Regions from separate parts of the Bradyrhizobium sp. 14AA genome, predicted to be linked through region 4. Evidence: predicted binding sites of a transcription regulator. Region 4 holds the regulator's gene; each other region holds the start of a gene.
The links. Region 4 encodes LexA, which represses DNA repair genes until DNA is damaged. Its sites were predicted from a motif close to TGTTCNNNNTGTGTTCNG; they were not measured.

Region 1 (6,989 bases), on a different contig from region 4:
GCTTGATTATCTCGACGAAGGTACGCTATCGGCCGCGATGCGGCAGCGGACCCTGTTCTAGCTATCCTACAGACCTCACGGAACGGACGACATGACGAAACTTTTCGCCACACGATTGGCTTTGGTCGCGACGATGGTGATGCTGGCGAGCCCGGCGATCTCCGCGCAGCAGGACGACGGGGCGCCGCCGACCCCCAAGCCCGGCAAGCCGATCAACACCGGCGAGGTGCTGTCCGGCGAGTTGACCGCCTTGAAAGTGCGCGACGTCAAGAACGCCGGGAAGCGGATCGCGACCTACCAGATCACGTCCCAGCCGCGCCGCCTGCCGCCGCCGAATGGGCTGTGCAATCTCGAGACCGGCCCGGAGACCTTCCAGCTCGTCACCTCCAGCGACGCCCAGGCGACGCAGCTGAAATCGTTCGTCGGCAAGGAGATCTCGGTCAAGGTCGATGAGGTCGCCTGCGCCAGCGATGCCGGCCAGATGAGCGAGGCCGTGATCACGAAGTGGAGCCTGGTGAAGAAGCAGTAGGCGGGCGCCTCAAGGCGAGCTGCCGTAGGGTGGGCAAAGCGAAGCGTGCCCACCCTTCCCTCGAATTCCTGGCGCGATGGTGGGCACGGCGCGTTGCGCCTTTGCCCACCCTACGGACCGAGGATCACACCCTCACCGGCCCCAGCGACTCAAAGTGCCCGCGCTTCTGCAGCCAGGTCAGCAGTATCAGGCTCGGGATCGCCACCAGCACGCAGATCGCGAAGAACAGCGGCCAGCCGGTCGCTTTCGCAACATACCCCGCGACCGATGAGAGATAGGTACGCCCCACGGCGGCGAGCGCGGTGAGCAGCGCGTATTGCGTCGCCGTGTGCAGCGGGTTCTGGCACAGCGCCGAGAGATAGGCGACGAAGATCACCGTGCCGATGGCGCTGGTGAAATTCTCACAAGTGATGGCGAAGGCGAGCGCCCATTGGCTCGTGCCGACGAAGGCCAGCCACGAGAAGGAGAGGTTGGCGAGCGCCTGCACCACGCCGCCGATCCACAGACTGGTTGCAAGCGAATAGCGCCGCGCGACGAAGCCGCCGGCAAAGCCGCCGATCAGCGTTGCGGCCAGGCCGACGCCTTTCACGATCGCCGCATAGTCGTTGCGGGAGAAGCCGAGGTCGATGACGAACGGCGCGGTCATGGTGCCGGAGAACGCGTCGGTGAACTTGAACAGCACGACGAAGGCGAGAGCGGCGAGCGCATCCCTGCGCGACAAAAATTCCGAGAAGGCGCCGATCGCGGCGTGCAACACGCGCGCGAATGCGCTCTCGGCTTGCGTCGCGGCTTCCGCCCGCACCGATTGCTCGGGCTCGGTCGCGGCCAGCGCCGTGATGGTTCCGATCAGCACCATCGCCGCCATCACCACATAGCCCCACATCCAGGCCGACGTGCGGGCAAGACCGGTGCCCTCGAAGCCGGATACGATGAACAGTGCGCCCGCGGTCGAGACCAGCATGCCGATGCGATAGGCCGCGACGTAGGACGCCATGCCGGCGGCCTGCTCGCTCTCCGGCAGGCTCTCGACGCGGAAGGCATCGACCACGATGTCCTGTGTCGACGACGTCGTCGCCACCAGCAGCGCGCCGAGCGCGACGTAGAACGGCGAGCGCGCGGGATCGGTGAGCGCCAGCAGCAGGATCGCAATGATCAGCAGCAATTGCGAGAACAGCAGCCAGCCGCGCCGCCGTCCAAACGCGCGCGTGAACAGCGGCACATGCAGCGCATCCACCAGCGGCGCCCACAAAAATTTCAGGGTGTAGGGCGTGCCGACGAGTGCAAACAGCCCAATGGTGCCGAGATCGACCCCGGCCTCGCGCATCCACACCAGCAGCGTCGAGCTCGACAATGCCAGCGGCAGTCCCGAGGAGAAGCCGAGGAACAGCACGATCAGCACCCGCGGCTGCAGGTACACGGCAAGGCTGTCGCGCCAGGAGGCGGGAGCGTCGGAGGTGGTGGCAGTTCCGGAGGTGGCGTCGGGGGCTGTCATGGGGAGGTGTTAGCAGATTCTGGGGGAAAAGACTCTGCGGTAGCTGATGAGACGGGAGAACCCTCGACACTCTCGGTGTCATCGTCCGCGAAGGCGGACGATCCAGTAATCACCAGCGTTCCGGCTGAATCACAACCGCCGCGGAATACTGGATGCCCCGCCTTCGCGGGGCATGACGGTGTGTCTTGATCTCACTCTCCCGCCTGCAGTTTCCTCGGAAACAGCTCGGGCGTGCCTGACGCCACCAGATGCGGGCCTTCGGGCGCATCGGCCTTGCTGAAATCGAGCTCCTCGATTCGCCCCGCGCGCTTCTCGATCTTGTCGGCGGAGATCAGCACCTGGCGGACGTCCTCGTTCACGTCGGCAAAATGCTTCTGGAGTTTCAGCACGCGGTCGCGCAGGCGTCCCAAATCGTCGCCGAGCTTGATCACCTCGGTGCGGATCTGGTCGGCGGCGTCACGCATGCGCGCGTCCTTCATGATCTGCTGCATCACCTGGATCGCGAGCATCAGCAGCGAGGGCGACACCAGCACGACACGGGCGCGATAGGCCTTCTGGATCACGTCGTCGAAGCCATCGTGGATCTCGGCGTAGACCGATTCCGACGGCACGAACATCAGCGCCATCTCCTGGGTTTCGCCGGCGACGAGATATTTTTCGGCGATGTCGCTGACATGCTTCATCACGTCGCCGCGCAGCCGCTGCGTGGCGATGCGCCGCTCCTCGTCGGTGCGGGCGTCGTGCAGTGCGGTCATCGCCTCCAGGGGAAACTTCGCGTCGATGCAGAGCGGGCGCTGGTCGGGCAGGAACACGACGCAGTCCGGCCGCTTTCCCGTCGAGAGCGTGAACTGGAATTCGTAAGCCCCCTTCGGCAAGCCATCCTGGACGATCGCCTCCATCCGCGCCTGGCCGAAGGCGCCACGCGACTGCTTGTTGGCGAGCACGTCGCGCAAGGTCGTCACCTGCGTGGTGAGGTCGGTGAGGTTCTTGTGGGCGCTGTCGATGATGCCGAGCCGCTCATGCAGCGCGCGCAGGCTCTCCATGGTGTTGCGGGTCGTGTGTTCCATGGACTGGCCGACGCGATGGGTCACCGAATCCAGCCGCTCGTTGACCGCGCGCGCCATCTCGGCCTGGCGGCCGGCCAGCGCCTGGGTCATGGCGTCGACCCTCCCTGAGGATTCGCTCTGGGCGCGCAGCACCTCGCTCAGGCGCTCCTCCAGCTCGTCGGCCCGGATCGCGTGCGCCATGGCGAGTTCCGCGCCGTGCCGCCCGGATCGCGCGACCACGACGGCAATCACCGCCAGCAAGATGAGGACCAGGACGCCGAAGCCGATCAGCGCATCGATGGTGCGCACCGGCCAGTCGCCAGCCAGGAAAATAATCTCGTTCATGGCAGTCCTTCTAGCCGATTCGCGAGGATGCGCGAACGAAGAGGGAACGCCGACGGTTAACGGCCCCCTAATTTTTATGGTTAACGAAAGATGAAGTTTTATGGTTAGCGAAGGGTTAACGGGGTTCCTCGCCGGATTGACCGCATCCGGCCTGGGGCTTAAATCGCGGCCATGGCCCTCAGAGAAATCATCATCCTGCCCGACAAGCAGCTGCGTCTGGTCTCCAAGCCGATCGAGAAGGTCACGCCGGAGATCCGCAAGCTTGCCGACGACATGTTCGAGACCATGTACGACGCGCCCGGCATTGGCCTGGCTGCGATCCAGGTCGCGCAACCGCTGCGGCTGATCACCATGGACCTCGCCAAGCGCGACGAGAACGGCGAGACCACGCCGTTGCCGCGCGTCTTCATCAACCCCGAGATCCTCGCCTCATCGGAGGAACTCTCGGTCTACGAGGAAGGCTGCCTGTCGATCCCCGAATATTACGAGGAGGTCGAACGTCCCGCGAAGGTGCGCGTGCGCTACACCGATCTCGACGGCAAGGTGCACGAGGAGGACGCCGAAGGCCTCTACGCCACCTGCATCCAGCACGAGATCGACCATCTCAACGGCGTCCTGTTCGTCGACTATCTGTCGAAGCTCAAGCGCGACCGCGTGATGAAGAAGTTCGAGAAAGCCGCCAAGCGCGCGGAATAAGTTGTAATCGACTGGCGTTGCCGCACGCTCCCTGCGCGCCCTCCCCCCTTGTGGGGGAGGGCGGGGGAGAGGGGTAGCCCAGAAGGTGGTCTAACCGGGGCGAAGAACCCAATCCGCGCTCATATCGAGAGAGCGCGTCGTGTGGCACCCCCCTCCCTAGCCCTCCCCCACAAGGGGGAGGGAACGCAGCGAGTTCTGTTGATGCCCCTCCGCCTCATCTTCATGGGCACGCCCGATTTCTCCGTGCCGACGCTGCTCGAGCTGGTCGCGCACGGCCACGAGATCGTGGCCGTCTATACCCGCGCGCCGAAGCCCGGTGGGCGGCGCGGTTTGCAATTGCAGCCGACGCCGGTTGAAGAGGCCGCGCGAAAACTCGGCATTCCCGTGCTGACGCCGAAGACATTGAAGACGCCGGAGGCGCTGGAAGAGTTCAGCGCCTTCGACGCCGATGCGGCCGTCGTCGTTGCCTATGGCATGATCCTGCCGCAGGCGATCCTCGATGCGCCGAAGCTCGGCTGCTACAATCTGCACGCTTCGCTGCTGCCGCGCTGGCGCGGCGCCGCGCCCATCAACCGCGCCATCATGGAAGGCGATGCCGAGAGCGGCGTGATGGTGATGAAGATGGATGTCGGCCTCGATACCGGCGACGTCGCGATGGCCGAGCGTCTGGCGATCACCGACAACATGACCGCGGTCGACCTGCACGATCGGCTCTCCCGTCTCGGCGCCGACCTGATGGTGCGTGCGATGGCCGCGCTCGCCCGCGATGGCCTCCAGCTGAAAAAGCAGAGCGAGGACGGCGTCACCTATGCCGCCAAGATCGACAAGGCCGAGGCGCGAATCGACTGGACGAGGCCCGCGCGCGCTGTGCTGCGCCACATCCACGGCCTGTCGCCGTTCCCCGGCGCATGGGCGGAGCTTGCGGGCGTCACCGAGAATGCGCGCGTAAAGATCCTGCGCTGCGAGCTGGCGAAGGGGGCGGGCGCACCCGGCGAGGTGATCGACGATCAGCTCACCATCGCCTGCGGCGAGGGCGCGATCCGCATCGTCGAGCTTCAGCGCGAGGGCAAGGGCCGGATGCAGGCCGCGGATTTTCTGCGCGGTGTGCCCCTCAAAGCAGGCGCCCACTTCAACTGACACTGTCATACCCCGCGAAGGCGGGGTATCCAGTACGCCGAGACTTCTCGGCTGAATAGAGATGTCTCGGAGTACTGGATCGCCCGGTCAAGCCGGGCGATGACACCACCCGGATTGCGATGCCCCGCTACAAGCTCACCATCGAATATGACGGCGCGCCGTTCTTCGGCTGGCAGGTGCAGGACACGCTGCCCTCGGTGCAGGGCGCGCTGGAAGCGGCCGTTAAGGCGATGACCGGCGCGGATTTGCGCGTGCACGGCGCCGGCCGCACCGATGCCGGCGTGCACGCGCGCGGCCAGGTCGCGCATGTCGATATCGAGAAGCAGTTTCCGCCGGGCCGCTTTCGCGACGGCCTCAACGCCCATCTGCGCCCGCATCCGATCGCGGTGCTGGAGGCGGAGATCGTCCCGGATACCTTCGAAGCACGCTTCTCGGCCGTCAAACGCCACTATCGCTACCGCGTGATCAACACCCGCGCCAATCTCGCGCTCGACGTCGGCCACGCCTGGCGCGTGCCGCGCAAGCTCGACGCCGATGCGATGCATGCGGCGGCGCAACGCCTGCTCGGCAAGCACGATTTCACGACCTTTCGCGACACCGAGTGCCAGGCCAAGTCGCCGGAGAAGACGCTCGACCAGCTCGACGTAGAGCGCTGTGGCCGCGAGATCACGATCCTCACCTCGGCGCGCTCGTTCCTGCACAGCCAGGTCCGCTCGATGGTGGGCTCGCTGGTCTGGGTCGGCGAAGGCCGCTGGACCGCGGACGATCTGTCCGCGGCGCTCGCGGCGCGCAACCGCGCGGCCTGCGGCATCGTCGCGCCGCCGGAGGGGCTGTATCTGATGAAGGTGGATTATTGAGGGGGCGAGCGCAGAAATCGAGCGCTCTCAGCCCACCGTCGGTGTCATGCCCCGCGAAGGCGGGGCATCCAGTACGCCGCGGCTTCTCGGATCAATCACCGGCGCTGGTGGAATACTGCATCGTCCGCCCCAGTGCGCAAGCGCGAAGGCGGACGATGACAGCGGTGTTTGTGGCCGCCGCGCGCCCTACCCAAAATACCGCGTCAGTATCCCGCGATACACCTGCGTCAGCTTCTGCAGGTCCACCACCGGCACGCGCTCGTCGACCTGGTGCATGGTCTGGCCGACCAGGCCGAACTCGATCACCGGGCAATAGCTCGAGATGAAACGCGCGTCCGAGGTGCCGCCTGAGGTCGACAGCTCCGGCTTGCGCCCCGTCACCTCCTCGATCGCGGAGACCGCGAGATCGGTGAACGGGCCGGGCTTGGTCACGAACACGTTGGAGTTCGAGGGCTCCCAGACGATGCGGGCCTTGATGCGGTTGCCGCAGGCCTTTGCGAGGCGCGTCTCGACCAGCTCGCGCAGGCTCGCCTGGGTGTGGTTGTCGTTGTAGCGGATGTTGAACTTGGCGCGCGCCTCGCCGGGGATGACGTTGTTGGCCTTGTTGCCGACGTCGACCGAGGTGAATTCGAGATTAGAGGCCTGGAATTGCGCGCTGCCATGATCGAGCGGCTCGTCGGAGATCGCGACGATCAGCCGCGAAATATCAGGCACCGGATTCGCCGCACGATGCGGATAGGCGACGTGGCCCTGCACGCCGTCGACATAGAGCGTCCCGGATTGCGAGCCGCGGCGGCCGACCTTGATGGTGTCGCCGAGCGTCTCGACATTGGAGGGCTCGCCGAGCACGCAATGGTCGAATTTTTCGCCGCGCTCGGCGGCCCACT
Region 2 (6,989 bases), on a different contig from region 4:
AACTTCCGCCCGCGCGGTGCACGCGAGGTGCGGCGCGCGGCGGTTGCCTTCCTCGAGATGAAGTCGCGCATCGAGCGCACGATGGAGCAGCGCACCGCGATGCTCGCCGGCGTCAGCCACGATCTGCGCACCATCCTGACCCGCTTCAAGCTCGAGCTGGCGCTGATCGGCGACAGTCCCGAACTCGAAGGCATGCGCAAGGACGTCGACGAGATGTCGATGATGCTGGAGGATTACCTCGCCTTTGCCCGCGGCGATTCCGGCGAGCAGTCGCAGCCGACCGACATGGCGCAGGCGCTCGAGGAGCTGCGCAGCGACGCCGAGCGCCACGGCCACACCGCAACCGTCGCCTTCCACGGCCTGCCCGTGGTGACGGTGAAGCCGGCCTCGTTCAAGCGCTGCCTCGCCAATCTCGTCACCAACGCGGCGCGCTACGGCAAGAGCATCGCCATCACCGGCCAGCGCGATCACCGTTATTTGACCGTCACGGTCGACGACGACGGCCCCGGCATTCCCGCCCATTTGCGCGAAGAGGTGTTCAAGCCGTTCCTGCGGCTGGACAACGCCCGCAACCAGGACGAAGGCGGCACCGGCCTTGGCCTTGCGATCGCCCGCGACATCGCCCGCTCGCATGGCGGCGACATCACGCTCGGCGACAGCCCGATGGGCGGATTGAGGGCGAGCGTGAGGATTCCGGTGTAGCCGCCGTAGCTCGGATGGCTGCTAGACGGCGTGCAGCTGGTCGGCAAGATCGATGAAGCCGGCCGCATAGATGTCGAACCAGCTCTCGGGCGAGATATCGGGCGCAGCGTCAGGCCCGAACTCCAATGGGCGAGGCACGAAAGCCGTCTTCATGCCGAATGCCCGCGCCGCTTTCAGATCGTACTTGTGGCAGGCAACCATCAGGATCTGATCGGGTCGACAGCCGAGATAGTCGACGGCGAGCTGATAAACTGCCGGCGCAGGTTTGTAGCTCCGCGCCAGCTCCGCCGTCAGCACGGCATCGAATGGCAAGCCGGCATTCCTGACCAGAGCGATCACGCTGGCCATGCCTGCGTTCGACAACGTCGATGTCAGATAGTGTCGGCGAAGACGCGTCAGTCCCTCGATCGCATCCGGCCAGGCGTCGATCCTCGTCCAGACATTGTTCAGCTCGTCACGCTCGGCGGCATCGAGGCGATCGGACAAACCATGTATCTCCACGAGCTTGTCCAGCGCCTCCCGGTAGATGCGATCGACCCGCACCCAGCTCCTGCGGCCTGCGATCACGGCGTCCATGGCGGCGCGGTAATGCTCACGCCATTCTGCTGAAAAAGCAGCCCAGTCGATCTCCAGCCCTTTTTCGCCGTTGATCGCCGCCCCTGCACGCAGGATGGGCTGGTAGAAATCGACGCAGGTGCCCTGAACGTCGAATGCAATCGCCTTGACGTCCGCCATTTGGCCAAGGCCGATCATAACACCCGCCTACTTCGGCAGCAGCGCCTTGAGCTTGTCCATATCGCGCACGTTCATCTTGAAGCCGCCGGGCATCACGATGTCGCCGGGCTTCTGGTCCGGCTTGCAGGCGCCGAGCCATTTGGCTTCGAGCGTCACGGCGGTATCGCGACCCGCCGCGCCCGCGGCGCGGCCTTGCGCGTGCGAGGTGGTCTTCACGGTGTAGGCCGAGTTGAAGTCGCCCGTGATCTCCGCATGCGAGGTCGTGCTCACGCCGGCGACGTTGCACTCGGAATCGCTGACATAGCCGGTCGCGGTCTTCTTGATCTCCTGCTTGGCGCAGATCTGCTTGGCCATCGGGGAGACGTTGTTGCTCATCTCCTTGTCGACGGTCTCGTCGGTGCAGTGCTGCATGGTCATGTCGGGCGCGGGGGAGCCGGTCCTGACCATCTTCAATTCCCATAACCCGGCCTTGCGCACCGGCAGGTCGTCTGCGCAGGCCGCACCTGCCGACAAGACAAGGCAAAGGGTCGAGCCGAGCAAAGCAAGCTTGCGCGTCATGTCGGAGGCTCCCGGCTGAGAAATGCGGCGCTGTGAAAGCGCCTCAGTAGAGCGTGCGGATCGGCTGGTTGGCGGCGCCATAGGGCACCCAGCGGCAGGAGAACGAGATGTAGCCGCCCTCATAGGCCTGCACCGCCAGGAACTTCACGACCTTGCCGTAGCGCGCGCAGTGATCGACCGCGACCTGCCGGGCATCGACCTGGTTGGCCATCGAATAGGCGATGATGCCGCCGGTGTCGTTGCCCTTGAACGGAGGCACCGGAAGGATGTCAGCGCGCGCCGACTGGCTCGCCATCATACCCAAGGCAAGAAGGCCCGCGGCCGCAATGATTCGCATTTCCGTCACTCCAATTGGCTGGCCCCAGTTTACGGTGCCGGGATGGAAGTGAAAAGAACTGAAGCCCTGCCGGCCGCGACGTTGTGATCAAGTCCTGGCCAAGTGTTGCCGCGCTGCACTTGACCTCCCCCCGCCTTCGCGGCACCGTCCGACCTTCGCAAGACTTTAGCTGTCCGGATTGCCCATGCGCGCCCCCTCCCTGAAATCGCTCCGCTTTGCCGCCGTGCTCGGCCTCGTGTTCGGGGCGCTGTCGCTGGGTGAGGCCAGGGCCGCCAACCCGCTCGAGCTGAACTTCTGGCTCAGCGGGCCGCGCTACGACGGTGCCGTCGCCGATTGCGACAGGGCGCTGCCGACGATCGCCACCCAGTTCTGGGAGAAGGAAAGCTCGTTCTGGAATTCTTCCTTGAAGATCACCGGCTTCTCCGCCGTTCGCGAGATCGCGTTCCGGCCCTGGCAGTCCGACAACATTCCGCGCCGCTATTGCACCGGCGAGGCCATGCTCAACGACGGCAAGATGCGCAAGGTGCACTTCTCGATCATCGAGGATGGCGGCTTCGCCGGCTACGGCAATGGCGTCGAATGGTGCGTGGTCGGGCTCGACCGCAACTGGGCCTACAATCCGGCCTGCCGCGCCGCCAAGCCCTGATTCGGTAGGCCTTGATTCGATGGCCCTGATTCGGGCCGGCCAAGGCGGCGGCCTGAATTTTGTTCTTGAAATGTTCTTATCGCCTGCTAGGCTTGCTTGCACAGTCTAGTTGAGAGGCGTTGCCATGTTTCATTCCAGATTGCATTCGTTCTCCCGCTTGATGATTTCGCTGGCCCTTGCCGCCGGGCTGGCCTCGCTCGCCGGCGGCGCGAAGGCCCAGGACAAGCGGCAGAACGCGCCCGGCGAATTCGACTTCTATGTGCTGTCGCTGTCGTGGTCGCCCTCGTTCTGCGAGGAGGCGGCCGAGCGCGGCGGGCGTTCGCAGATCCAGTGCAGCGGGCGGCCCTATGCTTTCGTGGTGCATGGGCTGTGGCCACAATATGAGAACGGTTTTCCGGAATATTGCCAGCGGCCGGCGCCGCGGCTGAACCGCAGCATCGTCTCCTCGATGCTCGATCTGATGCCGGCGCCGGGCCTGATCTTCAACGAATGGGACAAGCACGGCACCTGCTCCGGCCTCGCCGACCGCAGCTATTTCGAGACGATCCGCAAAGCGCGCGCCGCGATCAGGATCCCGGCCGAATATCTCGATTTGTCGCAGGCCAAGACCGTGGCGCCGTCCGAGGTGGAGGAAGCCTTCATCAAGGCCAATCCGGGGCTCAGCAATGCCGCCGTCTCGGTCACCTGCAACCGGACGCGGCTGTCCGAGGTTCGCATCTGCCTCAGCAAGGACCTGCAATTCCGCGCCTGTGATGAGATCGAGCGGCGCGCCTGCCGCCGCGACCAGGTGACGATGCCGCCGATCAGGGGTGGGTAGTTTCGCGAAACTGGCCGTCGCGTCGTCATGGCCGGGCTTGTCCCGGTCATCCACGTTTCACCACGCGGCACGAAGGACGTGGATGCCCGGGCCTTCGCCACGCCGAAGGGAGCTTCGGCCCCGCAGGCGGGACAAGCCCGGGCATGACGAGTAGAAGAGGCTGCGCATTCTTTCTCGTGAGCAGCAGATCTTCGCCATGAACTATCGCCACGCCTTCCACGCCGGCAGCTTCACCGATGTCATCAAGCACATCGTGCTGGCGCGCATCATCACCTATTTGCAGGACAAGCCGGGCGCGTTCCGCGTCATCGACACCCATGCCGGTGCCGGCCTCTATGATCTCGAAAGCGACGAGGCGCAGCGCGGCGGCGAGTGGCTGACCGGCATCGCGCGACTGATGCAGGCACGCTTCTCGAACGAGACCATCGCGCTGACCAAGCCCTATCTCGACATCGTGCGCGCCTTCAATCCGAAGGGCGAGCTGAAGGCCTATCCGGGCTCGCCGCTGATCGCGCGCGGCCTGCTCAGGCCGCAGGACCGCCTCGTCGCCTGCGAACTCGAGCCGAAGGCGCGGAAAGCGCTGATCGGCGTGCTGCGCCGCGACGAACAGGCCCGCGTGGTCGACCTCGACGGCTGGGTGGCGCTGCCGGCCTTCGTGCCGCCGAAGGAGCGGCGCGGGCTCGTGCTGATCGACCCGCCGTTCGAGGCAAAGAACGAGTTCGACAAGCTCGGTGAGGCCTTCTCGGCGGCCTTCGCGAAATGGCCGACCGGTATCTACGTAATCTGGTATCCGGCGAAGAACCGGCGCGCCACGGACGCGCTGGTGCAATCGGTGGCGCGGCTCGCAGCCGCAGCAAAACCGCCGGGCAACTGCCTGCGGCTCGAATTCAGCGTCGCTCCGCAAGCCGACGGCGCCGCCCTCACCTCCACCGGGCTCCTGATCGTCAATCCGCCCTACACGCTGCACGGCGAGCTCAAGACCATCCTGCCCGAGCTGGAAATGCCGCTCGGCCAGGGCGGCGCTGCCAGATTCCGATTAGAGGTACCGAGGCCGTAACACTCCGGCATTCTTGGGAAAAATATGCAGGAGCGGTAGTCAATCCGCGGAGAACCGTATTATGCTGTTTCCGTGACTGGCTTTACGTTCCGCTTCCGCGAATGGTTGCGGCGGAGTGAAGGCCGAAGAAAGATCCAGCCGGACCGTTGCGGTCCGCCCAAGGATGGCCAGCTCTCACGGGCTTCGTGATGCCCGGTCATGTCGTGACGTGCGTCTGCGTCGCGACGGAGGAGCAATGAGGGGGAGTTTCCCGATGGCCATGACGGGAACGGTTAAGTTTTTCAACGGCGAACGCGGTTACGGTTTCATCAAGCCTGACGACGGCGGCCGCGACGTGTTCGTGCATATTACTGCTGTAGAGCGTGCGGGACTGAAGGATCTTGCCGAAGGACAGCGCATTACTTTCGAAGTCGAGCCGGACAAGAAGGGCAAGGGGCCGAAGGCCGTCAACCTGGTCATCCTCTCCTAGCCGTCTGGCGCAAAACACCTGACACAAAAAAATTCCCGGCCGCGAGCGGCCGGGAGGTTGTAGTCCGGTATTTTCTTCTTCAGCTATCAGAAGTGATAGTTCACGCCTGCGCGCACAACGCTGGCGCTATAGCCGTTTGACACGCCTGTAATTGCGAACTGGCTCGACGACAGATCGATGTAGAGATATTCGAGCTTCGCGCTCCAGTTCGGCGCGAAGCCGACTTCTGCGCCGGCACCAATGGTCCAGCCCGCGGTGGTGTGCGACTCCGTCCAGCCGAAGGTCTGCGCACGCAGCTCGCCGAAGGCGAGGCCGGCGGTGCCATAGAACAGGATGTTGCTGAAGGCATAGCCCGCGCGGCCGCGCAGGGTGCCGAACCACGGATTGGAGAACTTCCACGGCGCGAAAGTGTCGTCCGCGCCGGCGGCCTGGATGTCGCCTTCGACGCCGAACACAAACGGGCCGTTCTGGAAATTGTAGCCGGCCTGGACGCCGCCGACGAAGCCGGACGGTTTTGCCGGATTGTTGTCGACCGAGCCCCATTCATAGCCGACGTTGCCGCCGAGATACGGGCCGGCCCAGCTATAGGCGTTCAACGGCTGATTGACCGTATAGGGCGCACGCTGCCCGTAATTGAGATCGGCGGCCTCTGCCGAAGCCGTCCAGCCGGCTGCAACCAACGCGGCTGCGCCCACAACGAGCCCCTTCATCACACACTCCAACGCAACTGTCGCAACCGGTGCGATGCCTGACGCCGCCGCGCCGGCCATGCCGCATGGTTACGGAACCACCACTCTTTCGCGTAAGATTTATCGAGAGTTTTAAGTTAAAGGCCTGTTAAGCCGGGTTACCGCGCTGTTAACAGGCTTAAGCAAGCGTTACCGGGAACTGCGCCGCCATCCTGTGCGTGCCGCATGGCCGGAACTTCAAATCGGCACCCCCAGCGCCTAAATTCGCACCATGGCTCACGATTCCACCGACAAGACGGACGAGGCCCACGCGCGCAAACCCGCGCGTGGCACCGCGCCGGACGCCCCACCCCAGGAAACGGCACCGCCGGACCTCGATCCCGCGACCGCCGGCGGCGAGGACGAGGACGATGCGCGGCTGCCGGATATCCTGGAAGAGAGCGGCGCGGTCGGCGAAGTACCGCTGGCGACCGGCCATGAGGCGATCGAGCGCGCGGTCCGGCTCGCCCCGACCTCGCCCGGCGTCTATCGCATGCTCAGTGCGAACGCCGACGTGCTCTATGTCGGCAAGGCAAAGAACGTCAAAAAGCGCCTCTCCAACTATGCGCGCCAGAGTGCGCCGCAGCCGGCGCGCATCCTGCGCATGATCGCCGCCACCGTTTCGGTGGAGATCGTCTCGACCACGACCGAGACCGAGGCGCTGCTGCTGGAAGCCAATCTCATCAAGCAGCTCCGGCCGCGCTTCAACGTGCAGCTTCGCGACGACAAGTCGTTTCCCTACATCCTGATCACCGGCGACCATTGGGCGCCGCAGATCCTGAAGCACCGCGGCGCGCAGAGCCGGCCCGGGCGCTATTTCGGCCCGTTCGCCTCGGCAGGAGCCGTCAACCGCACCATCACGGCCCTGCAGCGCGCGTTCCTGATCCGCTCCTGCACCGATTCCTTCTTCGAGAGTCGCACCAGGCCCTGCCTGCTCTAC
Region 3 (6,989 bases), on a different contig from region 4:
CCACCAGATCCTGCTGGAGACGGGGCTTTCGCCGATGCGGCTCGAGGTCGAGGTTACCGAGGGCGTGCTGATCGGTGATTTCACCCGCGCGCTCAATCTGCTGCGGCGGTTGAAGGCGCTCGGCCTCCGTATTGCGATGGACGATTTCGGCACCGGGTACTCCTCGCTGTCCTATCTCCAGTCGTTCCCGTTCGACAAGATCAAGATCGATCGCAGCTTCATCTCCAATCTCGAGGCGACGCCGCAATCGGCCGAGATCGTCCGCGCGGTCCTCAGCCTCGCGCACGCCCTGAAGATGCCTGTCATCGCCGAAGGGGTGGAGACGGAAGCGCAGCGCACCTTCCTGGCCCGCGAGGCCTGCGAGGAGATGCAGGGCTATCTCGTTGGTCGTCCCGACCTGATCGAGCGCTATCTCGATCTGGTCGGCGTGACCGTGGAGCGCCGTCTCTATGCCTAGCTCCCGGTCTTGTGGCGGCAGGATTCCGAGCGCAAGCTAGCGCAGTTTTGGAACTTTCGCGTCGATACGCATTTCCCAAGAATTAACTTGAGGCCGGGCGCGTAGCGGGCGCAGTAAATGTTTTGCACAACCGCCATCGGCCTGACGCAAATCAGGGCAATAAGCCGTGTGAGTGCGAGGGAGGGTCTCATGGAGAACGTACGTCGCTACCGGGCGCTGGCGTCCCTCTGTCGTCAGCAGGCGGCCTACCGGCCGCTCCAGAACTGGGAACTCCTCGGCCAGGCCGAACATTTCGAATATCTTGCGGAAGTCGAACTCAAGGCGCATTTCGACGCGTGCAATGCGCAACGCAACGAGGAAACCGTCGCGGCCACGGCGTGGGAGACGCCTGCCGCGGCGTGAAGGCGGGGCTGGCTTCGCTAATGCGACATCAGCGTCGGGACGGTCATGGCCGACAGCATGGCGCGGGTGACGCCGCCGAGGACGCGTTCCTGCAATCGCGAATGGCCGTAGCCGCCCATCACCAGGAGATCGAGGGTCTCGTCGGCCGCCAGCGACAGGATGGTCGGCTGGATGTCGGCGCGCGCGGCCGACAGGCCGACCGTGCGGGTCGAGAGGCCGCGCCGGCCGAGATGTCTCGCCAGATTGCTCGCTGAAGCCTCGCCGGGGGCCACGTCGGCTTCGTTGATGGTGATGATCACGATCTCTTCGGCGCGCGCCAGGAATGGTGCCGCGTCCCGCATCGCACGGCCCGCGAGACGGCTGCCGTCCCAGCAGATGCCGATCCGGTTCGCCCTGAAGGCCCCACGGAAGGTGTACGGCAGGAACAGCACCGGGCCGCCCGCCTGAAACAGGATCTCGCCGGGTACATCGTTGTCGAATGAGCCTTGCGCCGGATCGGGCTGGAGCATGATGCTGAGGTCGTGCAGTCGCGCCATCTCGCCGAGAAAACCGACTGCATCCGCCGGGATCGCGCCGAGCGGGTGGCAGGCGTGGGAGATGCCGGCGTTCACCGCTTCGCTTGTGAACACCGCGAGCGCGGCCTCGGCCCGCTCCATTGCGCGCTCGCGTTCCAGCTCGAACACGGCCGCTACGGCCGCGCCGCCATCCATGACGTAGGCTGCGCCGGTCGTGACATAGCCGACCGCGACCGCGTCGAGGTGGGCGTTGAGGTACGCCGCGAGCGAGACCGAACCGTCGATCACGGGGCGCATCGGGCGCTCGGTCGGGATGTGGACGAGAATGTCTTTGTACATGACGCGCCTCCGATGGACAGGATCCGGTGGCCGCAGTTTTTCACCGCCCGCACGGGGCGCGTTGAGCTGCATCAAATGTACGATTTTCCAGCGGCGCCGGGCGGCGGATTCTTTGCCAACATTTAATCGCGTGGACGGGACGCCGTAAGGTGGCAACGACCATGTTGGGGGCAAGGCGACATCTCCTCAACATGGATATTTCGACATGAACGATCGCGTCAATTCCGACACCGCGGCCCGCAAGATCTTGAGGCCGCGCCGGCTCGCGCTGCTCGGCACCGTGGCCGCGCTTGGCATGGCGGTGCTGGCGACCGCTCCCGGCTCTTCCCCGTTCAGCGCGATCTCCTTCATCGCGCCGGCACAGGCTGCGGAAAGCGCCGCGACCCCACCGGGCTTCGGCGATCTCGTGGCCAGGGTCAAACCCGCCGTCATCTCGGTGCGGGTCAAAATCGACCAGGACAACGACAAGAGCGCGATGCTGCAGCAGAACCGGATGGATTCCGATGAGGACTCCCCGTTCGACCAGTTCTCGCGGCAGTTCGGCTTCCGCGGCCCGGGCATGAACGGCATGCCGCGCCAGCGCCACCAGACGATCACGGGCGAAGGCTCCGGCTTCTTCATCTCGGCCGACGGCTATGCCGTGACGAACAACCACGTCGTCGACCACGCTGCGTCGGTGCAGGTGACCATGGACGACGGCACGGTCTACACCGCGAAGGTCGTCGGCACCGATCCGAAGACCGATCTCGCTCTGATCAAGGTCGACGGCAAGAAGGATTTTCCGTTCGTCAAATTCTCCGACCAGAAGCCGCGCATCGGCGACTGGGTGGTCGCGGTCGGCAATCCCTTCGGCCTCGGCGGCACCGTGACAGCCGGCATCGTCTCGGCCAGCGGCCGTGACATCGGCAACGGCCCCTATGACGACTTCATCCAGATCGACGCGCCCATCAACAAGGGCAATTCCGGCGGTCCCGCCTTCGACATGAACGGCAACGTAATCGGCGTGAACACCGCGATCTTCTCCCCCTCGGGCGGCTCGGTCGGCATCGGCTTCGACATTCCGGCCTCGACGGCCAAGCTCGTCGTGGCGCAGCTGAAGGACAAGGGCGCGGTCACCCGCGGCTGGCTTGGCGTGCAGGTGCAGCCGGTGACATCGGATATCGCCGACAGCCTCGGCCTGAAGGAAGCGCGCGGCGCGATCGTCGACAACCCGCAGGACGGTAGCCCGGCGGCGAAGGCCGGCATCGAGGCGGGCGACGTCATCACCGCCGTCAACGGCACCGCGATCAAGGATTCCCGCGATCTCGCCCGCACCATCGCCACCTTGGCGCCGGGCACGTCCGTGAAGCTCGACGTCTTCCACAAGGGTGGCAGCAAGACGGTGACGCTCGCGCTCGGCGAGCTGCCGAACGAGCAGCAGGCCAAGGGAGACGGCAAGTCCGACGAGGGCAAGGCGCAGCCGGATGCCGGCACGCCGCGGCTCGGGCTCAGCCTGGCTCCGGCCGGCGACGTCCAGGGCGCCGGCCAGAAGGGCGTCGTCGTCACCGAAGTCGATCCGCAAGGGCCGGCGGCGCAGCGCGGCATCCAGACCGGTGACGTCATCCTCAATGTCGGCGGCAAGGCCGTCGCCAATGTCGGTGACGTCCGCTCGGAGCTGGCGCAGGCCAAATCGTCGGGCAAGCGCAGCGTGCTGTTGCAGGTCAAGAGCGCGGAGGCGACGAGGTTCGTCGCGGTGCCACTCGCGTAAGTCGAGCGCCGATCGACGCAAGTCCAAAAAGGCGGCCCTCGGGCCGCCTTTCCTGTTCGCACTCAGGAGTCCCGCGAACCTGCCGATAACATTCTCGTTAACGGCAGGAACGATGACCCGGTTCGTCCGAAAAAGCCGTGTTCGGTCATCACAGTTCCGGAGTCGCACATGCGGCGGCAAGGAAGCCGCCACGGCGACGGGTTGCAAGCGTGGAACTCCGAACCGTCCGGCGCTTCGGCCGGCGGTTCGCATTTGATCGGTGCCGACATGGATCGATTGAAGCTCTCGCTGTGGCGTGTGCTGCTGGTGGCGCCATTGGTGCTTTGGGGCGGTAACGCCCTCGGGCGTGACGACGGCCGCTACGCCGACTCACCGCTGAAGCCCTGGTTCGATAGCTTGCGCAGTCACCTCGGTCCGTGCTGCTCGGATGCGGATGGTTTTGCCGTCGCCGATCCCGATTGGGAATCGCACAACGGACATTATCGCGTACGCCTCGATGGGGAATGGGTCGAAGTGCCGGATGAAGCCGTCATCACCGAGCCGAACCGGGCCGGCCGCACCATGGTGTGGCCGGTGAAGACCGCGTTCGGGGTTTCGATCCGCTGCTTCATGCCGGGCAGCATGATCTGACGGAGATCAGCGCGACCGTTTGGAGGATTTGCGCTTCGACGATGTCTTCGACGACTTCTTCTTGGCGCTCTTTTTGGCGCTCTTCCGCTTCGAGGCCTTCTTCGGGACCTTCTTGCCCTTCTTGCGGGCCTTCGACAGTCCGATCGCGATCGCCTGCTTGCGGCTCTTCACGCGTCCGCCACGGCCTTTGCGGCCGCTCTTGGCCGTGCCCTTCTTGTAGCGCCGCATCTCGCTTTCGACATCGCTGCCGGAGCTGCGCGAGTAGCGGCGTTTCTTTGCCTTGCGTGCCATGCATGTTCTCCCTTGGCCGAGGAGAACCATCCGACACAGCCATGGTTCCGAGAGCGCGCGCCACGTTCCGGACGCGCAAGGCAGCCTAGAATGAGTTCGCCAGCTCGATCTCGTCTTCCAGCACCCGAATGCGCCGCGCCGCCTCGGTGAAGGAAAGGTCCCGCGCATATTGCGTGGGCTGATACGCCTCTTCGCTCAGCCGTTTCAGCCTGAGGCCCTGCGCCCTTGTCATCTGCTCGCTCAGGAAAACCCTGGCGTCATATTTACCCTGAACCTGCATCTCACCTCTCCGTCCCGAAATCTGGCTTGACTATATGTTCTTATTTTGTTCTAACAAGCCATGGACAACAGAATTAATGAAATTCGACGTAAAATCAGCGCCTTGAGGCTGGAAATGGCCGATATCGAGGCGTCGGTGCGCGACCTCGTCGATCGCGATCGCGACTGCACGGAAAAGGCCCTGGCGCAGATGGACCTGCGCCGGAAGATCAACCTGCTGATCGGCGAATGGCGGCCGGTGGCGGCGACGTCCTGCCTGATGTCCGCCATCGGGCGCGCCTTCGCCTCGTGAAGAACGTCGGCAATCCCGAGCGCGCGATCGCGCGCCGCTGAGTCCTTTGGGAGTGTGCCGTGGAGGAAGACCCGAACACGTACCGGATTCTAAAACTGCGCGCCGAGATTCTCGAACTCGGCTCCGCCATCCGGCAGTTGCAGCGCGAGGGACTCGACGACGCTGCGGCCCAGCTCCTGATCGCACGCAAGCGCGCACGGCTCGATCATCTCGTGAAGACAAATCCGGCAGGCGGTCATCCTGACATCACGGACGGCCATCGCAGCTGAAGCGTGCGCGCGATGCGAACGATGATGTCGAATATCTCAAGTAAAGAGCCCCGCCATGGCGGGGCCCTGCAGAATTTCGGCGAGCGCCTACTTGGTGTTGCTCATGCCGCTCTTGTTCGTCATGGTGCCGCCCTGATCGGAGCCGGGGCCAGAACCGCCCTGGCCGGAAGGATCCGCGCCCTTGGTGGACTTGGTGTTGGCACCCGTGGTCTGCGATGACGTCGACATCGAGGACCCATGCTTGGCCTTGTGCGACTTGGCCTGCGCGGCGAACGGCGCGGCGGCAAGGCCGGTTGCCAACATCACGGCGAGAGCGAGCTTGGTTGTCTTCATGCGGGGAACTCCCTGAGTTAAATTGACGCAGGCAGCCAACCGTCATTGGCCGCAGGAGTTCCCAACAAAGCGGGCTCCCGCGCTTCGCGCACGCTTCAAGATTGCTTGTCCTCTGCGAGAATGAACACGACGCCCGTGAGCGTTGCGCCGATTGCGAACGTCGTGACCAGCGTCAGGGCAAAGACGACAACAGCCTGGCTTCCGCCGTGATTCAGCAGGTTGGCGACGGCCGGATTGGAGAGAATGAGCGCGAGACTGAAAGCGAGGCCGAGCGCCGCGCCCATCAGCGCATGCGTCAGTAACTTGATGAGGCCGCTGGGAGAGATCAGGTCGGACGATTTTTTCGTGCGCATGGGAACTGCATCCCGATCTTGCATACAAACGCGCGCGATATCCTCTGGTTCCAGGCGGGTGAAGGAATTGTCATCGTCCGCTTCATCCGACGTTCATGCCGGGCTTGCGAGGATGAAGGCCATCAACACGGGAACATTCGACATGGGTAAGGTAGTCTTTCTTTACCGCTCGCTGGCCTACCGCAACGCCGCCGCAGACATCCTGCGTAAGGCGCGCAAGCTGCCGCGCGGGGCAGAGCGAAGCGCGGCCCGGCGCTATGCGAAAGCGCTGCGCGATCTCGCCCAAACGGAGGCTTGGCTCGAAGGACGCGTCGCTCGCGAGCCGCGAACGGAGCAGCGCATGGCGAGCGCGGCGTCCGGCTAGAGCTTTTTTCCGCTCCCATCGAATCGGAAGCTCTGGATTCTTGCTGTGACGTGTCTTCTTGACGCGAACCGGCCGCCACTTCGCTGCAAAATGCTCTAACCGGATGCGCGTTGCAATTCGGCGGAGCTGGCGGCCTCGAATTTGCCGGGTGCCGCCGTCGCCGCAGTCTTGCGCGTCAACGGCACCTCCAGGCGGCACAACAGGCCTTCGGCTCGCCAATCGAATTGCGCCTGGCCGCCGAGCTGGGACTCGACGCTCGCGAGCAGGCTCCGCGTACCGAAGCCGCGAGATTTCGGCGTTCTCACGAGCGGACCGCCGGACTCCTCCCAGATCAGGGTGAGGTGGTCGTCCTCGACCTGCCAGCTGATCATCAGCCGCCCCGATCGCGTCGAAAGCGCGCCATACTTGGCCGAGTTGGTGAAAAGCTCATGCAGCGCCAGCGCCAGCGTCTGGGCGGTCGTCGGCAGCAGCTGAACTTCGGGACCCGCCAGCCTGATCTGGCCGCCGAGCGAATAGGGCGCGAGCTCCTCGTCGATCAGCTTCGAGAGCTCGGCGCCCTGCCAGCTCGACAGCGAGAGGATCGTGTGCACGCGCGCCAGTGCATTGATGCGCCCCTCGACGGCGTTGACATAGGCCTTGACCTCGTCCGCGCGGGTCAGCCGCACGATCGATTGCGCCAGCGCCAGCGCATTCTTGGCGCGATGGTCGACTTCCCGCG
Region 4 (6,989 bases):
GGTGCAGAGAATGGCGGAGCCGGGCCGGCCGCAGCGCGTCTCGCAAGGCATCGCCGGCACTTGGCCGACGGGCCGGACCGCGTCGGCCGGCGGCTTTGTCCCGGCGGGCCTTGGCGCCTGGCCAGCACTCGTCGAGGCACTGCGCGAATGGGCGCGTGCCGAAGCCGGCGCCGGGCGGCTGTTGCCGTGGGTGCCCGTCGCCTTCGGCGGCGGCATCGCGCTGTACTTCGCCGCCGATCATGAGCCGGTGCTGTGGGTCGTCGCCGCGACGGCGGTCGCCTTCATGCTGGGCGCGGTCCTGTTGCGGCGGAGCCGGCTGTTCGCCCCAGCCATCATGATCGCGGCGGTTGCTGCCGGCTTTGCCATGGCGACCTGGAAGACGGCGCGCATTGCGCACACGGTGCTGGCCAAGCCGCTCTATTCGGTGTCGCTGTCGGGCTACGTCGAGGCGCGCGATATCCGCGAGCGCACCGATCGTTTCGTGCTGCGCGTCACGGCGATGGAGGCGCAGCGCAGCGACGTCAAGCTGGAACGCGTGCGCCTGTCGGTGCGCAAGGGCACCGCGCCCGAGGTCGGCAGCTTCGTGCAGCTCAAGGCGCGGCTGCTGCCGCCGCTCTCGCCGGTGCGTCCCGGCAGTTACGACTTTTCGCGCGACATGTTCTTCCAGGGCATCGGCGCCTCCGGTTTCGTGATGGGCGCGATCACGGCGTCGGTGCCACCGGATGCCGGCGGCTTGCGGCTGCGCTACGCGGCCTTCATGCAAGGCCTGCGCGATGCGATCGATGCGCGCATCCGTGCCACGCTCGAGGGCGACAACCGCGCGATCGCGACCGCGCTGCTGACGGGGCGGCGCGATGCGATCACGACGCCCGTCAATGATGCGATGTTCATCTCCGGCCTCGGTCATGTGCTCTCGATCTCCGGCTACCACATGGCGGTCGTTGCCGGCGTCGTGTTCTTCGCCGTGCGCGCGCTGCTCGCGCTGATCCCGGGACTGGCGGCCGGCTTTGCCATCAAGAAATGGTCGGCCGCTGCCGCGCTGGTCGCGGCCGCGTTCTATCTGCTGCTGTCGGGTGCGGAGGTCGCGACGCAAAGGTCGTTCTTCATGACCGCTGTGGTGCTGATCGCCGTGATGGTCGATCGCCGCGCCATCACTTTCCGCACGCTGGCGGTGGCGGCGCTGATCGTGCTCGCGGTCGCGCCGGAAGCGGTGGTGCATCCGAGTTTTCAGATGTCCTTCGCCGCAACGCTCGGTCTCGTCGCGCTGGTGCAGATCGGCATGCCGAATTTGTTTGCCTCACCCGATCATTCGGCGACCGCGCGCATCGCGATGTGGGGCGGCCGCGAGATCGCCATGCTGTTCCTGGCCTCGCTGATCGCGGGGCTCGCGACCACGCCCTATGCCGCTTTCCACTTCCACCGCGTCACGCCGTACGGCGTGCTCGCAAATCTCGGTGCGATGCCGGTGGTCTCGGCGCTGGTGATGCCGGCGGGACTGCTCGGATTGCTCGCGGTGCCGTTCGGGCTCGACGGCGTGTTCTGGTGGCTGATGGGGATCGGCATCGACTGGATGGTCGCGGTCTCGGGCTGGGTGGCAGCGTTGCCGGGTGCGGTCGGCCGCATCCCGGCTTTCGGCATCGCGCCGCTGGTCGCGGCGAGCCTCGGGATCATCGTGATGGGCCTCTTGCGCACGCCCTTGCGCTGGTGCGGCGCTCTGGTGCTGCTGGCAGCAATCCTCTGGGGGCTGTCGGTGCGGCAGCCCGACATCCTGATCGCCGGGGACGGCCAGAGCGTGGCGGTGCGGGGCAGGGACGGGCAGCTGCATCTGATCAGGGCGAGCAAGGACGGCTTCCTGCTCAAGGAGTGGTTGGCGGCCGACGCCGATCTGCGCGATGCCGGGCGTGCCTCGCTGGCGGACGGCGTGTCCTGTGACGAGTCCGGCTGCGTGACGCCGCTCGCCGACGGGCGTCTGGTCGCGCTTTCCCTGCGCGTCGACGCGCTGGCGGACGATTGCAGCCGCGCCGCGCTGGTGGTGACGGCACGGCCCGCGCCGCCCGATTGCGCGGCGATGGTGGTCGACCGGCCGCGGCTCACGAGCCAGGGCGCGCTGGCGCTGACGCAGCGTGGTGACGGTTTTTCGGTTCAGGCGGTGCGGGCGAGAGGCGCGAGCCGCCCCTGGTTGCCGGCCGGAGCCGGCGAGGGAGACTTTGACGGCAGCCTTGCGCCGAAGACGGCCGCGCCCCGTAACCGCGATGCGACGCCCTCGGAGACCGATTTGCAGGCCGACGATTGACCGGATCGGCTACAGGTACCAGGCCAGCACGGCGTCGAGCCCGGTGTTGCCGATCACCGGCAGGGCCACCATCTGGCTCAGTCCGGCCGCGCGTGCCTCTGTGGCCGCGATCGAGCCGTCATGCGCCAGATCGTCGTTGAGCGCGGGCATGCCGGTGGCCCAGGCGCCGCCGATGCTGCCGTCGCCCCTGGCGATGGATTTTTCCGCATAGAGCCTGGCGAGGTCGGTCTGCGCGCTGCAATCGCCGGCGCGGAAGACCAGCGCTGAGCGGGACCCGTTCGGCACCCAGATCTCGAAGCGTCGCGCAATCGGCGTTGCCTGCGCGGAGAGGAAAGTCAGGACCCAGGTCTGGTCGGTGCCGGTCCGATAGGGCACGCCGACGCCGAGATTGATCCCGACCTTGGCGGCGTCCTCCCAGCGCAGGAAGCTCTTGGCGTCGTGCAGATCCTTGATGATCAGCGGCAGGCCCGCCTTCCAGGTGCGGCCGGGCAGGCCGAAGCCGCGCGGAAATTTTGTGTGCCGTGAGTTGAACTCGAACATGTCGGCGGTGCCGTAATAGCCGTCGACCAGTCCCATCTCGTGGGAGATTCCGGCATCGTTGTGCCAGAGCTCGATGGCGCCGACATGCGCCTCGTCGTCGCCGCAGAACAGCACCATCACGGCATGCAGGAATTCGCCTGCGAACACCGGCACCGCGACGCCGCAGGTGAGGCCGGCCGCGATGGCCTGATCGGTCCGCTTGAAATAGGAGTTGGTGAATTGGGTGAGGATGATCGGGTGGCTGCCGGCCCAAGCCTTGCCGGGAAGCCCCTCGTCATATCCGAAATACAAACCTTCGCTCACGGCCTTGAACGCGGACAATCCGTCGCCGTAGAGGCCACCGCCAAATTCCAGCCGCGTGCGCGTCCGGTCAGGCACCCAGAGTTCAACGACGCGAAGGAAGGTTTTCATCGAGTGTGCCCGCCGCCTCAAACCCTGACAGCATCGGTCATTTGGCTGCGGAGCGGACGTTCAAAATTCAGGCAGGGCGGCCCAAACTTCGTGCGGTGGACAGCTGCGGGCGGTCGGTCCATCCGGGCGGATTTCGTCGGACGCAAATCATACCATCTCGCCGGCCTCGGCCGGCGATGGCATCTCATTCCTGGCCCCGACCTCTCGGTCGGGCATGGCTGCGTCAGCCGATCGGCAGCCGCGTGACGGTCGGCCGATTGTCGGCGGTGATCTGCGGCTTGTGCTCGCTGACTGGCAGGGTCACCGGCAGTTGCAGCACGGTTGCGCGCTGGCCTTCGACGAGCTGCGTCACCAGCACGTATTTACCGTCGGGGAATTCGATCGCGTCATGATGGCGATCGGGAACGTGCGGATCGATCTTGCCGAACTTGCCGACGCGAGAGTTGACGGTGCGCGTCCAGATCCAGCGATTGTCGTAACGGACGTTGTCGGCGAAGGCGAGCTCCGTCCCGGGCAGCAGGCAGACCGCGACGGAAAGGTCGGCTTCGGAGGCGAAGCCGCGGGTCGATGTGCCGCGGAAGGTTGTCGTGACGATGGTCTCGCCGACTTCTGCGGGACGCGTCGCGACGGCGTGCAGGCTGTAGTCACACATCGGGTGCTCCTCTTGCAGAGACAGCGACCCGCACCTCTTTCGGAGGCGCAGGCCTCTATCAGAGTGGAAGCACGTAACGTTCTGCTTGGTTGTGGGCGAATCTGCGGCTGGTGTCCGCAGCACGCGATCACATTATCTTTCCCGAATCCAATAGGAACAAAGCCCGCTTCCGTGCATTCCGGAGGCGCCTGTCATCGACCTGCCGGTGCGGACCAGCCCGAGGATTGCCAGCTCGGTTGCGGTGACTGGGGGGCCGCATTGCGGGCGTTGCGGAATTGCTCGCTCACCGCCGTCTGCTTGCGGACATGGTGACGCGATGGGGCGGCAACGGCTTGCGACGCTGATGCTGCGATCAGCGCCGCTGCGACCGTGCCCAAGATGATCTGGCGCATGGGTGTCTCCTCGAACTTCCAGAGGCCGCGAAGCAATGCTGCCTGGTTGCGGTGTGCCGAGGATGTAGCGCCGGAGGAGGGGCCGGATAATCTGTGCAGAACCAGAAAGACTATCCAGCCGGAGCGGACAATGATCCGCTCCACTAGCGTTCGAACGACCGGGGGATAGGCTCAGTACTTCCGGTAAAGCCCGATCAGCTTGCCCTGGATCTTGACCCGGTTGGGCGGCAGGATGCGGACCTCATAGGCGGCGTTGGCGGGCTCCAGCGCGATCGAGGCGCCGCGGCGGCGGAAGCGCTTCAGCGTCGCCTCTTCGTCGTCGATCAGCGCCACGACGATGTCGCCGGTGTCGGCGCTCTCGTTGCGCTGGATCAGCGCCATGTCGCCGTCGAGGATGCCGGCCTCCACCATGGAATCGCCGCGCACTTCGAGCGCGTAGTGCTCGCCCGAGCCGAGCATGTCGGGCGGTACGCTGATGGTGTGGCTGCGGGTCTGCAACGCCTCGATCGGCGTGCCGGCCGCGATGCGGCCCATCACCGGCACCGCGACGGGGCGCTCGCCCTCGTCGGCGGACGGGCTGGAGGTCGTGCGCACCTTGCCGAGATTGCCTTCGATGACGCTCGGCGTGAAACCGCGGCGACTGCCGGCGGCCGCCTGCAGCTCGGGCAGCTTGATGACTTCAATGGCGCGGGCGCGGTTGGGCAGGCGCCGGATGAAGCCGCGCTCCTCGAGCGCGGTGATCAGGCGATGGATGCCTGACTTCGAGCGCAGGTCGAGCGCATCCTTCATCTCGTCGAAGGAGGGCGGCACGCCGCTTTCCTTCAGACGCTCGCTGATGAACCGCAGAAGCTCGTATTGTTTGCGCGTTAACATCTCGACCAAAATCCCCCGGTTGATGTCGTTCGATTCCGAGACGCTGAAGTGGAGCGGCAAGCCGCTACATGCTCGAAACAAATCATGAACGGACACTATATGTTCGATATGTGTTCCGCAACTGCTTAATTTACCGTGAACAAAGCAAAGTTCGCGGAACGCGTGTGGCCGCGCAGTTCACACTGGCAGCCGCAGCACCTCGCAAGGGCTGCCTGCTTCGGCCTTCGGCTCGAACGGTGCGCGCACGAGAAGTACCTGTGCCGCAGCGAGATTCGCAAGCAGCGATGAGTCCTGATGATTGACGGGAATGACGACGAGCGTGCCGTCGTCGCGCAGCTCCAGGCGCGCGCGCAGATAGTCCTCGCGCACGTCGTTGGCGCCCACGTCGCGGCCCAGCACGGCGCGCTCGCGGCGATGGTGAATCACGGAGCGGCCCGACAGCGCACGAATCAGCGGCACCATGAACAGGAAGGCGCACACATAGGATGACACGGGATTGCCGGGCAGGCCGATCACACCCATCGCCCCGAGCCGCCCATGCATCATCGGCTTGCCGGGCCGCATCGCGATTTTCCAGAACGCCATCGAGATGCCTTCGTCCCGGAGCGCCTGCTGGACCAGATCGTGGTCGCCGACCGACGCACCGCCGGTCGTGACCAGGATGTCGGCGCCGCTCTCGCGGGCGCGGCGAATGCCGGCGGTGGTGGCCTCCAGCGTATCGGCGGCAACACCGAGGTCGATGGTCTCGGCCCCCTCGCTGCGGGCAAGCGCGTGCAGGGCGTAGCCGTTGGAATAGACGATCTGGCCGTGCCCGGGCGTGGTGCCCGGCATCACCAGCTCGTCCCCGGTGGCGAGAATCGCGACCTTCGGACGGCGGCAGACGGCGAGTTGCGGATGATTCATGCCTGCGGCGAGCGCGAGATCGCGCTCGGTCAGCCGGGTCCCCTTGCGCAGCAGCACGTCGCCCTCGCGGAAGTCGACGCCGGCGGCACGGATGTGCCGTCCCGCGATCGCGGCTTCCTTGATCGTGACGTGCTTGCCGTCCGCAATCGTGTCCTCCTGGATCACGACGGCGTCCGCGCCGTCGGGAACCACGCCGCCGGTGAAGATCCGCACGGCTTCGCCGGCGCCGACCGATCCCGCAAACGGACGGCCGGCTGCGACCTCGCCGATGACCATCAGGTGGGAATCGATCCTCGCCGCATCGACCGCGCGCAGGGCGTAGCCGTCCATCGCCGACATCGCTTCCGGCGGTTGCGTGCGCCGTGACGCGACGTCGCGCGCGAGCACGCGGTGGTGGGCCTTGTCGAGGGAAACCATCTCTTCAGGCAGCGGCTCTGCACCCGCCAGCACCGCGGCAAGCGCGTCGGAAACCGGCATCAGGGCCACGGGCGAAAACTCCTCGGCACGTTCGGGCGAATGTTCCGTCAGTCTTCTAGCCGAGCGCGAATGCGGAAGCAAAACAGCAGAGCACGGCGTTCATCACGCTGCTTCCATACGATCCTGGAGGCGGGATCAGACCCGGCGCGGCATGATCCAGAGAACGAGGCAGATCGGTAGGAGGGTGGCCATGGCAAGGACGACAATGACGAGCGCCACGGCCAGCATCGGTCAACTCCCGGTCTGTCCGTCCGGACTGATGTCCAGCGTGACGTCGGGCGCTTTGGGGCCTTGATCCCTGTCGGGCATCGGATCGGCCTGGGATTTCAGGTCGGCGGCCTTGCTCACAAGCTTGGCCGAAAGGTCCGAATCCGAAGTTGTCCTGGCGAATTCGAGAAGAAGAGAGGCCTGTTTGGTGAGATAGGTCTTGCCCAACACGATGCTGCGT

Region 1: the regulator LexA is predicted to act here: its motif matches at 3,444-3,461, upstream of RAD15_RS42065 (DNA recombination protein RmuC).
Region 2: the regulator LexA is predicted to act here: its motif matches at 3,039-3,056, upstream of RAD15_RS18500 (ribonuclease T2 family protein).
Region 3: the regulator LexA is predicted to act here: its motif matches at 4,697-4,714, upstream of RAD15_RS32310 (DUF3072 domain-containing protein).

The regions. Positions count from the first base shown of each region.
Region 1 covers NZ_JAVAYM010000049.1:5,430-12,418, reverse strand. The annotation lists gene recR (recombination mediator RecR) at 1-61, shown strand, start outside; gene RAD15_RS42075 (hypothetical protein) at 92-529, shown strand; gene RAD15_RS42070 (AmpG family muropeptide MFS transporter) at 654-2,021, opposite strand; gene RAD15_RS42065 (DNA recombination protein RmuC) at 2,213-3,412, opposite strand; gene def (peptide deformylase) at 3,584-4,108, shown strand; gene fmt (methionyl-tRNA formyltransferase) at 4,310-5,245, shown strand; gene truA (tRNA pseudouridine(38-40) synthase TruA) at 5,365-6,102, shown strand; gene dapE (succinyl-diaminopimelate desuccinylase) at 6,289-6,989, opposite strand, start outside.
Region 2 covers NZ_JAVAYM010000009.1:170,021-177,009, reverse strand. The annotation lists gene RAD15_RS18525 (ATP-binding protein) at 1-702, shown strand, start outside; gene RAD15_RS18520 (haloacid dehalogenase type II) at 724-1,455, opposite strand; gene RAD15_RS18515 (DUF3617 domain-containing protein) at 1,465-1,995, opposite strand; gene RAD15_RS18510 (hypothetical protein) at 2,039-2,332, opposite strand; gene RAD15_RS18505 (hypothetical protein) at 2,517-2,978, shown strand; gene RAD15_RS18500 (ribonuclease T2 family protein) at 3,103-3,795, shown strand; gene RAD15_RS18495 (23S rRNA (adenine(2030)-N(6))-methyltransferase RlmJ) at 3,992-4,852, shown strand; gene RAD15_RS18490 (cold-shock protein) at 5,106-5,321, shown strand; gene RAD15_RS18485 (outer membrane protein) at 5,408-6,031, opposite strand; gene uvrC (excinuclease ABC subunit UvrC) at 6,282-6,989, shown strand, end outside.
Region 3 covers NZ_JAVAYM010000022.1:151,376-158,364, reverse strand. The annotation lists gene RAD15_RS32340 (putative bifunctional diguanylate cyclase/phosphodiesterase) at 1-457, shown strand, start outside; gene RAD15_RS32335 (hypothetical protein) at 647-859, shown strand; gene RAD15_RS32330 (universal stress protein) at 877-1,713, opposite strand; gene RAD15_RS32325 (Do family serine endopeptidase) at 1,919-3,460, shown strand; gene RAD15_RS32320 (hypothetical protein) at 3,728-4,090, shown strand; gene RAD15_RS32315 (DUF6496 domain-containing protein) at 4,097-4,381, opposite strand; gene RAD15_RS32310 (DUF3072 domain-containing protein) at 4,467-4,661, opposite strand; partial or broken gene RAD15_RS32305 (hypothetical protein) at 4,776-4,993, shown strand; gene RAD15_RS32300 (hypothetical protein) at 5,012-5,221, shown strand; gene RAD15_RS32295 (hypothetical protein) at 5,309-5,554, opposite strand; gene RAD15_RS32290 (hypothetical protein) at 5,650-5,907, opposite strand; gene RAD15_RS32285 (hypothetical protein) at 6,020-6,271, shown strand; gene RAD15_RS32280 (HWE histidine kinase domain-containing protein) at 6,367-6,989, opposite strand, start outside.
Region 4 covers NZ_JAVAYM010000007.1:275,337-282,325, forward strand. The annotation lists gene RAD15_RS16045 (ComEC/Rec2 family competence protein) at 11-2,293, shown strand; gene RAD15_RS16050 (GAF domain-containing protein) at 2,303-3,244, opposite strand; gene RAD15_RS16055 (hypothetical protein) at 3,468-3,896, opposite strand; gene RAD15_RS16060 (hypothetical protein) at 4,088-4,288, opposite strand; gene lexA (transcriptional repressor LexA) at 4,460-5,161, opposite strand; gene RAD15_RS16070 (molybdopterin molybdotransferase MoeA) at 5,339-6,550, opposite strand; gene RAD15_RS16075 (hypothetical protein) at 6,773-6,979, opposite strand.